3 regions of the Neobacillus sp. BF23-41 genome follow, and region 1 is predicted to be linked to each of the others. Evidence: riboswitches for the same ligand, from Rfam matches in the RefSeq annotation. Region 1 holds a riboswitch; each other region holds the start of a gene.

Region 1 (4,787 bases):
AAGAGGTATATGGCAGCGGTGGTATCGGGGGTTTTGACATTATTGTTTGGAGTATTCGCTTGGAAAATTGTTCCGTTTATCCAATCGTTACCCCACGCGTTTGTGTCGATGCTAGCAGGATTTGCGTTAATCAGCGTCCTTCTTTCTAGTTTGCAGCTGGGTTTCTCCGAAAATAAATATCGCTTAAGTGCCCTATTTGCGTTCCTCATCGCGTTATCCAATGTATCATTTTTCCATATTAGTGCACCGGTATGGGGTCTGGTTGTTGGAGCGATTATTGCAAAGACGGTGGAAGCGTAATGTGCCTGTCACGCCCCGAAATTTGTCGTAGATTAATAGGTTGTTAGAGGGGAGAAGTGTTCGCGCACTTCTCCTTTTTTTGCCGCAATCTAATTTCACTATCGGAAGATTAGCCGCTGTTCATATTATGGGTATGGGCACATGTTCTAGTTCAGCGGCTAAACATGGTTCCTTTTTAAAAGAGTTATTTATTGAGGAGAGACTAGCTGTTGTGTTTTCGCAAATAAAAGCCTTACTTTCGCAGGATTACATAATTTCGAACTCTTATTATATATTTTACGAAACTTATTCCATAATTTTGGATTCTTACTACATATTTTACGAAACCTATTACATAATTTCGCGCACTTACTACATATTTTACAAGTCTTACGACATTTGCTGGATAATAATGGGAAATATCTTCGAGTTTCAGTGCATCTATAATCCATTTGGTCTATTTTTATAATTAAGATTTTAATTGATTGACAACATTAACCAGCGAGTGTAGAGTGAAGGTTAAATTAATAGGAAGACCACTAGGGGAGCCTTTTTATGGCTGAGACGAGAGTTATCTTGGACCCTTTGAACCTGATCTAGTTCATACTAGCGTAGGAAAGTGGAGTTCGTGTATGGATAGATATAATTATTCAGCCGCTCCATTTTTGGGGCGGTTTTTTCGTTTTTAACATTAAGTTGATCCCAATAGAGTCTTCCCATTAAAACCAATAAGGGGGCAAAATTTTATGAGTTTTTCAGCAGAATTAAGAAAAGAAGCAGATCCTATTTTCGAGGCGATTTTTGAACATCCTTTTGTGCAAGGGATAGCTAATGGGGAATTACAAAAGGAACAATTGATTCATTATGTTAAACAGGACTTTGAATATTTGAATTCGTTTATTCGCATCTATGGAATAGCGGTTTCCAAGTGTGAGAATCGTGAAGATATGGATATGTTTAATACGCAGATTTCTTTTATCTTAAACAGTGAAATCCATCCTCATAATAACTTTTGTCAAGTAGCAGGTGTTCCTTACGAGGTATTACATGGATATCCGTTATCTCCCTCGTCCCTTCATTACACGCGTCATATGCTTACCGTTGCGCACGAAGGTACATTAGGGGAAATTCTAGCTGTGCTATTACCATGTCCGTGGACGTATTGGGAAATTGGGAAAAAATTATTAACGGAGGTTAATCCAGATCCTTCTCATCCTTTTTATGATTGGATCAGTTTTTATGGAAATCGTACCGATTCGATTACCACGAAATTTTGTGCCCGTCTTGATGAGTGGGCAATGACAGCAACCGAGAGAGAGAAGGAGAAGATGAAGGAACATTTCTTAATCAGTTGTCAGCTGGAATATATGTTTTGGGATATGGCTTATAAACTCGAAGAATGGCCTGTGAAAATGGAGGTAGTGAAACGATGACTTGGAAGATGAAAGAAGTCGTTCTTGCTGTGATTCTAGCGGTCGCATGTGGAGTAATCTATTTAGGATGGTCGACGCTTTGGATTCCCATTTCAGCTCTTGTCGGGCCGGTGGGCGCAGGTTTTATGTTTGGAATTTGGGTGATTGCTAGTCCAATCGTAGCGTATATTATCCGAAAACCAGGAGCAGCGCTTATTGCAGAGGTTGCAGCGGCGGCAGTGGAGTTATTAACCGGAAGTCATTTTGGTTTGTCGGCCCTTTTAGTAGGTGTCTTTCAAGGGATTGGTGCGGAAATCGCATTCGCAATATTCGGATATAAACGTTACAACCTATTTACTTTAATGCTATCGGGGGCTTTTGCAGCGCTTGGAAGCATGATTTATAACTTAATTGCCAACGGTTTAGGTTATTACTCGAAGGAAGTATTTTTTACAACATTAGGAATTCATGTCATCAGCGGAATGATTCTCGGTGGATTGTTAGCGAAGGTCATTGTGGACGCACTCGCAAAGACAGGTGTGTTAGAACAATATGAACTGATGAAGGAAAAAAGGAAAAGGGAAAACGTCGATGGACATGTTTCTGGGATGTAAGGATCTTTCGATTCGCTTTTATAATCGCTCTGAAAAAATACTCAGTCAGATTACTTTATCCATCAATAACGGGGAGAAAGTATTAATACTTGGGCCTAGTGGGAGTGGGAAATCGACGTTGATTTCCGCTCTTGCAGGCATTATCCCGGAGCATATGGAGGCAGAGGTAAGTGGTGAGGTATTCCGCAGGAAAGAAGCCGGTGTGATGTTTCAAGATCCAGATTCGCAATTTTGCATGCTTCATGTCGATGAAGAAATTGCGTTCAGCCTCGAAAACCGATCGGTTCCGCGCAACCAAATGGACCAAATGATTTCTGAGTTAATGGATAAAGTAGGGCTGATGGTCGATAAAAAAACACCGATTGAAACTCTATCAGGTGGGATGAAACAACGATTGGCGTTAGCTTGTTTACTGGCATTAGAACCAGAAGTCATTTTCTTTGATGAACCAACAGCCCAGCTAGACCCTGCTGGCCGGAATGAGATATTTGTTTTATTGAATCAATTAGCCCAAAAGACAAACCATACGATGGTATTTGTCGAACATGTCCTAGACGGCTGCATCGAATGGATGGATCGAGTCATTATCCTAAATGAGAAAGGAAGTATTATCGGGGATGGGGAGCCAAAAGAAATGCTGCTGAATTTTAAAAATGAAATGAAAGAGGCGGGTATTTGGCGCCCTAAGTTGTTTCCTCACAAATGGGAGGAAGTTGTTCAAAATGACGCGCATCCTCTATCTATCAAACTTGTTAATCTGAAAAAAACCAAACCGATCAAGGATGGCGAGATTTTACTCCATACCGAAAATGTTGAAATTGGCTATCGGAAGAAGACCATTGTGAGCGACATTGATATAAAAATCCATAAAGGGGAATGGATTTCCATCGTCGGAGAAAATGGAAGTGGGAAAAGTACCTTCTTAAAAAGTCTGATCCGTTTGGAGCCAATTAAAAAAGGGAAAATTCTCTTTAAAAATACGGAACTAAAAAAATGGCCAGAACGAGAATTATATGAAAAAGCAGGCTTTGTTTTTCAAAATCCAGAACTTCAATTCATTACGGATACTGTCTTTGAGGAAGTTGCCTTTGGCGGCCGGCAACGAAATTGGCCTGAAGACCTGATTCATACCAAAACCAGCCAATTGTTAGAGGAGTTTGGATTGGAATCGCATCAACATGCTCACCCGTTTACCCTAAGTTTAGGACAAAAACGGCGGTTAAGTGTGGCGACGATGTTATTGTTGGATCAAGATTTATTATTGCTGGATGAACCAACATTCGGTCAGGATGAAAAAACAGCGAACGAACTGATTCAACGCTTACAGGAGAGGCAGGACCAGGGAACAACGATTGTGATGGTCACCCACGATATGGATTTGGTGGATGATTATTCTGATCAAGTTATTCTCTTCAACAAGGGAAGAGTAACCTATCAAGGGACCCCCTATGGGTTATTTTCAAATCCGAGTAATTTCCGTGACAGTGCGTTAATTCCACCACTCCATTACCAGTTGATGCATGCACGAATGGAGGGGGTTTTGGTATGAAGGCTAACGATTCATTCCTCGCAACTCTCAATCCTGCTAGTAAACTGCTTTCTCATTTGATCGTTATGTTTCTTTTAATGGCAATCTCCAATCCAATGGTGACTTTTTTGATCTGGTTACTTGCTGTATTGATCGGTATTTTTTTAGGCGGATGGAGAATGACTTACCTTCTGAAAAGGCTTTTGCCCTATTTAGGTTTTTTCATTCTTGTATTTTGGATGATGGCGGCGTTTGGTGAAGGAGAAGAAACGATTTGGAAATGGGCCTGGTTCCATATTACGCAAGAGAGCATGAATCATGGCTTAACAATCGGTTTGAGGATGTTAGCGTTTGTTACGTATGGATTATTATTCACTTCTACCACAGACATCACGGTGTTCATCATGAGTTTAATTCATCAATGTAAACTTTCACCAAAATGGGCGTATGGGCTATTAGCGGGGTTCCGCTTTATCCCACTATTCCAATCTGAACTAAACCAAATGAAGACGGCTCATAAAGTCAGAGGTTACAAGCAGAAAAATAGATGGAAAGCTTTTATGAGGTACTCTTTGCCACTGTTTACTCAAGGAATAAGAAAATCAGAACGAGTGGCTATCGCAATGGAAGCGCGTGGATTTACGGGCACAAAAGACAGAACGTATTATCAAACAACTAAAATAGTACCGAAAGATTTGGTCTACTTACTTTCTTTGCTAATTGTTGGATTGGCAATTATTATTTTTATTGGATGAATGGGAACGATTAGTTAGAGGGGAGAAGTGTTCGCGCACTTCTCCTTTTTACTTTGGTTTCCTAAAGGTCTTTTTGATCGACGTTTAGTTCAATTAGATTCCCATCAGGGTCCGCACAGAATATTTGCGCAAAACCGCTCATGCCATTGGGTTTCTCTAACAGTTCAACATCCTTACTTTTCAACCAATTCAGCGTCTC
Region 2 (4,787 bases), on a different contig from region 1:
TAGGGGAGGACAATAAATCCTTCTTTCACTAACTCTTCCGTTGCTTTAAGGGTTTCAATTGGGTCAGGAAGCAAGGTGTGATCACAGCCAATTACTTCCACTTTAATCATATCGCAAAGTCCTGAAGCTTTCGCTAGTTTCGCGATCCGGACCGCCTCTGCGGCTGTTTTTGCTCCAGCAGTATTAGGCAGAAGCTTATATTTTTGAGTGTCGAGCTGTTCTAAAAAATTCGGCTGGCTTGGTTCAAAGATATTCATTCGTCTCACCGCAAACGTGAGGATTTCTGCTTTCGACACTTCCACTGCTGCCTTTTGGATTTCAAAGCTTGGATACTTTCCCGTACCAAGTAACAAACGTGATTGAAAGGATAATGAACCTATTTTTAACATGTCAACCGCCTCCTACAAAATGGACTATTTCGATTCGATCTTTAGCTGATATTCTCGTACTTTGGTGCTCTAACCTGGTTAATATATCACCGTTTACTTCCACAACAACGACCTTATCTTGGATGTCATAGTGTTTGAGAACATCTGAAACACATACGATATTCTCGGGTAATTGGATCCACTCGCCATTTACTACTACCTCCATGGTTTTCCTCCTAACTAACCGTTTCTTTGTGCCGTTCTAGGTGAAAAGCAGAGAGTAGTTCCTGATCTAGTAATCTACCTGACACTAGGTCCGCAACTAGTTTCCCTGTCATCGGGCTTAATAAAATTCCATTTCGAAAATGGCCTGCTGCAATGAACAACCCACGCCTGCTTGGATGTTCGCCCATATAAGGGATTCCATCGCCTGTCTGCGGTCTGACTCCAGCCCATACTCGCTCCCATGCTGCCTCCTTAATCTGAGGAACTAATTGAGTCGCTCTTTCTATCAATGTAGCAATCCCTTCAGGAGTTACCTTGGTATCAAAGGTATTTTCAATCACAGTCGCACCTATATAAATTTCTCCATTTCGTTTGGGTACTAAATAACAGCGTTTGTCGGAGAAAATGGTCGCGTTGATCATCGGCCTTTCTGTTCTAATCGAAAAGCATTCTCCTTTAACAGGATAAACAGGAATATCGATTCCTGATTCTTGCATTAATTTCGCCGCCCAAGCTCCAGTGGCAACAACCACCTGTTCACAATGGATAACGCCGTTGCTGGTGGTTACCCCTTTAACCTGACCGTTTTCATAGACAAAAGACAGAACCTCCGTCTCTTCATATATTTTGGCACCAAAATGTTCCGCGGCTTTTGCATAGGCTTTTGTTAACTTTGCTGGTTGTACATGCCCATCATGAGGGAGATACATCCCTCCAGCTACACTTGGTGAAAGAGATGGTTCCAGCACACGAACTTCCGTTGCATCGAGCCAGGTAATGGTTGGATCCCATTTTTTTTGGAAGGTGACCTGTTTTTTAACTTCGAGCGCTATTTCTTCGGTTTCGGCAATTTTCACCATTCCTTTATTCACATACTCAATATCAATTCCCGTATATTCAAATAACTCACTTGCGAGCGTTGAAAACATCGCTTGACTTTTTAAAGCTAGCTGGAATAAAGGACCGTCTTGTTCCAGCTCTGCTTGTGCTGCCAACATTCCGGCAGCCGCACTGGATGCTTGGCAAGCGACTCGGTCCTTCTCAATTATGACGACTTTTCTTCCCCTTTTTGCGAGCTGATAGGCAATCGAGGACCCGATAATTCCTCCTCCAATAATGGCCACATCAAATGATTTTTCCACTTTGTTCATCTCCATTTAATACATTTAGGTAAGCCTTAACTGCTGCTAATGGATCGTGAGCATCTAAAACTCCTGACATGACTGCGATCCCTTTTGACCCTGCTTGAAGTACCTGCCCCGTATTTTCAGGTGTGATTCCGCCGATGGCTATTACCGGGATGTCTAATTGGGTGAGCCTTGCTAATTCCTCTAGTCCTTTTGGGGTCTTACCCGGTTTTGATTGCGAAGGAAAGACATGGCCATATAGCACGTAATCAGCACCATTCTCTTTTGCTTGTTGTCCTTCCTCGTAGGAGTGGATGGAGTTCCCGAGCAAAAGCTGAGGAAAATATTCTTTCACAAGCGCTGCATCCAAACTATGGAAGGTTAATTGAACTCCTCTAGCCCTGGTAACGCAGGCAACATCGACTCGGTCATTAATGATAATCTTTGATAGTGGGATGTTTTCATTTGTTAACCGTTGGACGGCTTGGAAAAGTTCCTGTGCTGTTTTTTGTTTTTCCCGCAAATGAATCGCGGTTATATAAGGATGAATTTCGCATACAATTTCACATAACTGTTCGATTGGCATATTTCCATTGGAGATAATATGTAACTCTTTATCTTTTATACTAGTTGAAATACCCGTCCCTCCTTTTAAGCAGATTCCGAAGATCGAAGGCTTAAAGTAAAAAACAAAAAACCACTTTCTTTAGGTAAGAAAGTGGTCGAAAATTCGAAATAGAAACATACGTTCTTCAAATATCCCGTTTTCCACTTCCCTACGCTGGTATTACCCAGATCAGGTTCATAGAGTCCCGAAGTAGTACTTCAATCTCAGCCTTTTAAAAAGGCACCTCTAGCGGAATTGCGTCATTTATTTAATTGTCATGTAATGATTTCCCTGCATGGCTAATGTTAACACTTCAGGTAGAAATGTCAAATGTTTTTCTTATTTATGGTAGAATAAAACTTATAGATGTTAACCGAATTACAATCATAGTTTACTATTAATATAAAAAGGGAGTAAACAAACTGGGGGAGAATAATGTATAAGCTACGAGGACATCATCTTTTTTGCCTTCTAGGCTATCGGGGAATGGGCTATTCCCAAGAATACGTGGAAAATATGACGCTTTTGCATCAAACCTTGAGAAACTACCCAAAAACGTTGATTCAGCTTGTAAAGGGACCAGATCAGTTGTGTGAAAAGTTCCCTAATTCAGGTGAATACCATTGCCAAGACGACCAGATCTATGAAAGAGATGCCGTTATTTTAGACAAAATGAACCTTAAAATCGGACAAATTCTTAGATGGGAGGATATTGAGTCCCATATCCTAAAACATGTCATCCCCGCCGATATTCAAGTTGTCTGTGAAACTTGTTCTTGGCGTTCTTACGGGGTTTGCGAGGAAGGTATTCGAGAGATTCATGCTGGGAAGGGCTTAAGAAAAATTCAATAAACTTCATCTATAGTATCGTGACAGTAGAAAGAAAGAATCGCAGACAGCATATTCCATACGAGAACAATTCGCTATGATTTGCAAATTATGGATATACAATACTTTTGGAGTACAGAGCCAAAATCTCTACTATCTTTTAATGGAAATATAATCTGTCACAAAATGTTCAAAATTAATAATCAAAAAAGTCTAAAAATACATTATTATATTAATATAGAATAAATTCCAACAAAAAATAAAAATTGAAACTATTCTATTCTGATCATCTACTAATACGAAACATATACATCAGGAGGAACATCATGCGTAAAACGAATAACATGTCATTTCAAAAATTAGTACAGGAAAACAAAAAAGAACTTCTTAACAATAAACAAGAATTAGAAAGAATTGAAAAACTTATTGAACAACGTCATGAAATAAAATGATATAAGCAAAATTAAATCAAATAATATCCCCGAATCCATTAATGGATTCGGGGATTTTTAGCCTTCCTTGCGAAAATAGACTTTTCAAAAAAACTTCAGTCACATTCATCGGCTTTGTAAGATAATCTTCTAATCTTTCCTCCGTTTATAGGTTAGGATTTCAAAAGAAGGAATTCCATTTATCCTTTTCACATTTCAAGGAACGTAATTATTTTACAATAATCTATTGATCATGCTCTTCTATAAAAATAAATGACCCCAGTTTAGAACCGAGGTCAGCTTTATTACATCATATTCTCTTTTCTTAAATTATTTTTCTATTTCCCAATTTTGCACATCATAGAACATGCCAAATTGTTTTGGTGTACCTACCTTCACTTTTTTGGAAACCGCCCCCATTTGATGTTCCGTATAAATGGTTAAGGTTGGCAGGTCGTTATGCAAAATTTCTTGTGCTTTATTATAAATTACTTTCCTGTTTTCAGGGTTTGGTTCTGAAGCGCCTTGTGATAATAATTGATCCATTTCCGGATTACTATAACCTGCAAAATTATAAGCAGCATTGGTAACATAATTCGAACTAATATCTGGATCAATTTGGTAAGGGATTCCAAGGAACATTAAATCAAAATCATGCTTCGCAGCTTTTTGTAAATATGTAGAGAAATCGTACTTTTGAATTTGTACCTTTAGACCGACTGCACGAAGGTTTTCAGAAATAATCACTGCTGCTTGTTCACGAACCTGGTTTCCAACAGGAACATTAAGTCGAATGGGTTTACTCTTATCCCATCCAGATTCCTCTATTAATTCCTTCGCCTTTTTGGAATCATATTCATAATTCTTAATGCTTTTATCTAAATATGGATGCGGGAGTGTATATGCTCCATCAATAATATCTGATTTCCCTTTTAACAGTTTCTCAACAATTTGAGGCCGGTTAATGGCATAAGCAATAGCTTGACGCATTTTTGGGTCAGAAATGGTTTTCATATTAAAGTATATCTCTTGATAATCATATCCTTTTCCTTCAACTGACCGAACATTGGCCATATTTTTCACTTTTTCATAATCTTGAATAGCGATGGGACCTACAGCAGGATAATTCAAATGAATTTCACCTGTTTGAAGCTGAGCCGTTAAATTAGCAGAAGGCACAACTTTAAAGAATAGCTTTTCA
Region 3 (4,787 bases), on a different contig from region 1:
ATTTTCTCATACACCCCTTTGTTTTATAAAACTGTTACCGCTTTCAAACCCACCCAAGCACATAATAAATGAAAATTCAGATAATAGTAAGGTTTTGGTCATATTGGTCTTATTGTTCCTTTTGTTATAGAAAATACCTTAAATAACTCTCATATTAATCGAACAAAAAATGCTATCTATGAATTTACTATTTTAATAAAATAGGCCATGATAATAATATAAAGGGAAATATAGTTTCATTTAATGTAAGGGGGAGCAGGGGGATGTTTCCGTTAAAAGTACTATTGATTGAAGATGATCCGATGGTTCGAGAGGTACACCGCCAATTCATTGATAGGATTGAAGGGTTTTCGATTATCGGAATCGCCTCCAATGGGATGGAAGGGTTAAGATTAATGAAAGAACTCTGTCCGGATCTGGCGATTATCGATATTTATATGCCTTATATGGGTGGATTGGAAATGCTCAGCGAACTTCGTTCAGAGGCCTATTCAGTGGATGTGATAGCGATTACAGCTGCGAGCGATATCGAAACCATCCACCGTGTAAGACAACAAGGGGCTGTTGATTACATCATAAAACCGTTTACCTTTGATCGAATTAAAAAGTCACTTGATAATTATAAAAACTATCGAGTGAAATTAGGAGAAAAGAAAGCTCTTTTACAGGAGGAGCTCGATCAAATTTTATTTATTGATAGCAAAGAAGAAAGCGAAAGAGAGAGTTTACCCAAGGGATTAAATATGAATACGTTAATAAAAATTACCCATTTTATTTCGCAGGAAAAAGAACCTGTTTCTGCGGAAGAAGTGGCGGAAAGCATAGGAATGGCTCGGGTAACGGCTCGAAGATACCTTGATTACTTAGAAAAAGAAGGAAAAGTCAAGATTCATATCCATTACGGGGGCGTCGGTAGACCTATCAACCGTTACGGTGTTTAACGCAAATACCTTGAAAAGATTGCCTGTAAGAAAGGGGGAATCATGTTGGGGTGGAAAATAGGGTTGTCCAAACCAAAACTTCGTTTACAATCGACGATAACCCTGCTGGTTTGTATCGTGGTCGTGATGGCATTGTTAGTAACCGAGATTTTAATCACCAACAGAATTTCACAGGAAACAGAGAAAAACCAAGCCGAGAAAGCAACAGATATTGCGAGGATTGTTGCAAGCTCTCCGATTGTCATGAATGGGCTTAAAAATAAAACAGCAGAGAAGGATATCCAAACATTTGCGAATGATATTAAACAATCAACGCATGTTGAATTTATCGTCGTAATGGACATGTATGGAACAAGAAAATCACATCCTAACCGCAACCTATTAGGTCTGCATTTTGTCGGTGGAGATGAAGGACCTGTTTTAAAAGGGAAAGAGCATATTTCCATTGCCAAAGGGACATTGGGATTGTCTTTACGCTCGTTTGTTCCAGTGTATGATCAAGAAAATAAACAAATAGGAGCAGTAGCGGTTGGGATTTCTTTAGAAAAAGTTAATCAGGCGATCGAACAAAGTAGGAAAATTATTTTGATCGGTGTAGGAGTCGGAATTCTAGTTGGGATTCTAGGAGCCCTTTTTCTAGCAAGAAAAATCAAAGCGATTCTTTTTGGACTTGAGCCGAGTGAGATGGCAAAATTGCTTGAGGAACGTAGTGCGATGCTTCAATCCACCAAGGAAGGAATTTTGGCAGTTGACCAGGATGCGTTTACCACTCTCGTAAATAATGAGGGGATCCGACTTCTTCAAAAGGCTGGCATTCATGGGTCCTTTTTAGGAAGAAAAGTGGATGACTACATGCCAAATTCAATGCTATCTTCCGTTCTAGAAACAGGGGAATCTCAATTAGACCAAGAACAAGAAATCAATCATATTACCATTTTAACCAATCGGGTTCCGGTTGTTGTCAAAGGAAAGATTGTCGGTGCGATTGCTACCTTCCGAGAAAAAACCGAAATCAAGCAATTAGCTGAACAATTAACTGGTGTAAAGCTATACGCGGAAGCACTGAGAACCCAATCACATGAATTCATGAATAAACTGCATGTAATATCAGGTTTAATTCATATAAAAGACTATCAAATGGTCTCGTCATACATTACCAAAATTGTCGATCACCAACAAACTGAGGTAGAATTTGTTATTAGTCGTTTTAAAGATCCTGTTTTAGCAGGTTTTATTGTAGGAAAACTTAGCTTTGCTAGGGAAAATGGCTGTGAATTAATCATTGATGGGGAAGGAAGTCTACCTGAACCACAACAGCAGGAAATAACGCATGAAGTGGTTACGATCCTAGGGAATTTAATCGATAATGCACTAGATGCTGTTGCGGACCGTCCAAATAAAAAAGTTACCTTAAGGTTTGACTATTACGATGATGTCCTTGCCTTAGAGGTTCATGATACAGGTAAAGGAATCGATGAGGATGTAAGAAATCGATTATTTATCAAAGGATATTCTACCAAGGGTGAAAACCGCGGAATCGGTTTATCATTAGTGCAGCGAAGCTTGGAAAAATTAAATGGACAGATAGAAATTCTTTCCCAAAAAGATAAAGGGACAACATTTATTGTTACTTTCCCTTATAAAAGCAAACAATAATAATGTTATGTTAACTGATATTTTTTCCTTTACATTCTAGTGCCATAGGAATATTATGTAGTTAGTTAAATAAAGTATTAGATCTACTAGGGGTGCCCTGTAAACAGGCTGAGAGAAAATGGAGAAATTTTCAACCCTTCGGACCTGATCTGGGTAATACCAGCGTAGGAAAGTAGCCAAGTGAATGTTAATTATTTCTTTGACTAACTAACCAGGTCCATTATTGGATCTGGTTTTTTTATTTTAAAAAAAGAAACGGGGAAATTGAGATGGAAAAAAATAGTTTGTATGAAACGTTGGAAGAAGTTAGAAAGGTTAACCCACTGGTACATAATATTACCAATGTGGTCGTTACGAATTTTACGGCAAATGGGCTTCTTGCCCTTGGTGCCTCACCGGTCATGGCATATGCAGCCGAGGAAGTAGCAGATATGGCCAAGATTGCAAGTTCATTAGTATTGAACATTGGAACATTAAACCCACAGACAGTAGATTCGATGATTATTGCCGGAAAAGCGGCCAATGAATCCGGTGTTCCCGTCATATTTGACCCGGTTGGTGCAGGGGCTACCCGCTATCGAACCGAAACCGCGCAAAGAATTATGAACGAGGTAAATGTCTCTGTGATTAGAGGAAACGCAGCCGAAATTGCCAATGTGGTTGGTGAAAAGTGGGAAATTAAGGGCGTCGATGCTGGGGATGCAAAAGGAAATATCATTGAACTAGCTATTACTTCAGCACAAAAATTGAATGGTCTTGTCGTCATCACTGGAAAAGAGGATGTCGTTTCGGATGGGAAAACAACCTATGTCGTGTCAAATGGACATCCAATTTTAACGAAGGTGACAGGCACTGGCTGTTTATTAACCTCTGTGATTGGAGCGTTTGCAGGAGTGGAGAAGGACCTGCTTCAAGCTTCAGTGGCTGCTTTAACGTATTATGGAATCGCAGCAGAGAAGGCAGCGGCAAAAACAGTTGAAATGGGACCTGGAAGTTTCCAAATCGAATTTTTAAACCAATTAGCTTTAGTTGCTACCGATGATATCATTTCACATGCTTCTTTTAAAAAGTTTAATCGATAACTGGAGGTAATTTGAATGAAAAAAGCATTAACAATCGCTGGTTCTGATAGCGGCGGTGGAGCAGGAATTCAAGCGGATTTAAAGACATTTCAGGAATTAGATGTTTTCGGGATGTCGGCATTAACTGCAGTAACGGCACAAAATACTTTAGGAGTCCATGCTGTCTATCCAATGACAGCTGAGGCAGTCGTAAAACAGATCGAAGCGATCGGCGAGGATATCGGTGCGGATGCGGTGAAAACAGGAATGCTTTTTAATGCTGAAATCATCGAGGCCGTCGCTGCACAGCTCAGGAATTATCAATGGCAAAATATTGTTGTCGATCCAGTCATGATTGCTAAAGGTGGCGCTTCCTTGTTGCAAATGGAAGCCATTTCTGCCATGAAAAAATACTTATTGCCGATAGCAACGGTAATCACCCCGAATATTCCAGAAGCGGAAGTACTAACGGGCATGTCGATTATGACGGTGGAAGATAAACTGGAGTCTGCTAAAAGACTACATGCGTTAGGCGTAAAAAATGTCGTGATTAAGGGTGGCCATGATGAAAATGAGTCTGAATCCACTGATTTATTATTTGATGGAAAGGAATATTACTACTTTACCAGCAAGAGAATTCAGACAAAGAACACACATGGAACAGGTTGTACTTTTTCAGCAGTAATTACTGCTGAACTTGCAAAAGGGGAAACTCTTTATGAAGCAGTATGTATAGCAAAGGATTTTATTCAGGCGGCAATTGAGAACCATTTGGAGATCGGGCAAGGACATGGTCCAACTAACCATTGGGCATATCGAAAAAGGAAAAGCGCTAAGGAGCTGGCTGAATTATGAAAAACCTACAAGCGGCTTTAAGTGTTTATTTTATCATGGGCAGTACCAACTGTTTAAAGGATCCAGCCGAAGTATTAAAAGAGGCAATTGCCGGTGGGATTACACTTTTTCAATATCGAGAAAAGGGTGACGGCGCATTAACTGGAGCTGACAAATATGCACTCGCGAAAGAACTTCAAGCCATTTGCAGAGCACATCATATCCCTTTCATTGTTAATGACGATATCGAGTTGGCTGTGGCAATTGATGCGGACGGTGTACATATCGGACAAGA

Evidence for each region. A riboswitch is a leader RNA that binds a small molecule or an ion and turns the genes downstream of it on or off. The one in region 1 is predicted to bind thiamine pyrophosphate.
Region 2: it holds a riboswitch for thiamine pyrophosphate, as region 1 does, so the genes downstream of both, AB7942_RS28420 (thiamine phosphate synthase) here and tenA (thiaminase II) in region 1, are expected to answer to the same signal.
Region 3: it holds a riboswitch for thiamine pyrophosphate, as region 1 does, so the genes downstream of both, thiM (hydroxyethylthiazole kinase) here and tenA (thiaminase II) in region 1, are expected to answer to the same signal.

What each region holds. Positions count from the first base shown of each region.
Region 1 covers NZ_JBGBPR010000032.1:28,387-33,173, reverse strand. The annotation lists gene AB7942_RS26755 (benzoate/H(+) symporter BenE family transporter) at 1-300, shown strand, start outside; TPP riboswitch at 811-914, shown strand; gene tenA (thiaminase II) at 1,026-1,712, shown strand; gene AB7942_RS26745 (ECF transporter S component) at 1,709-2,305, shown strand; gene AB7942_RS26740 (ABC transporter ATP-binding protein) at 2,283-3,854, shown strand; gene AB7942_RS26735 (energy-coupling factor transporter transmembrane component T family protein) at 3,851-4,588, shown strand; gene AB7942_RS26730 (VOC family protein) at 4,650-4,787, opposite strand, start outside.
Region 2 covers NZ_JBGBPR010000042.1:14,581-19,367, reverse strand. The annotation lists gene AB7942_RS28435 (thiazole synthase) at 1-389, opposite strand, end outside; gene thiS (sulfur carrier protein ThiS) at 391-594, opposite strand; gene thiO (glycine oxidase ThiO) at 605-1,735, opposite strand; gene AB7942_RS28420 (thiamine phosphate synthase) at 1,719-2,324, opposite strand; TPP riboswitch at 2,477-2,585, opposite strand; gene AB7942_RS28415 (DUF1284 domain-containing protein) at 2,763-3,179, shown strand; gene AB7942_RS28410 (FbpB family small basic protein) at 3,482-3,607, shown strand; gene AB7942_RS28405 (ABC transporter substrate-binding protein) at 3,917-4,787, opposite strand, start outside.
Region 3 covers NZ_JBGBPR010000011.1:84,068-88,854, reverse strand. The annotation lists gene AB7942_RS17365 (dicarboxylate/amino acid:cation symporter) at 1-2, opposite strand, end outside; gene AB7942_RS17360 (response regulator) at 264-941, shown strand; gene dcuS (DcuS/MalK family sensor histidine kinase) at 1,005-2,597, shown strand; TPP riboswitch at 2,676-2,785, shown strand; gene thiM (hydroxyethylthiazole kinase) at 2,867-3,679, shown strand; gene thiD (bifunctional hydroxymethylpyrimidine kinase/phosphomethylpyrimidine kinase) at 3,695-4,513, shown strand; gene thiE (thiamine phosphate synthase) at 4,510-4,787, shown strand, end outside.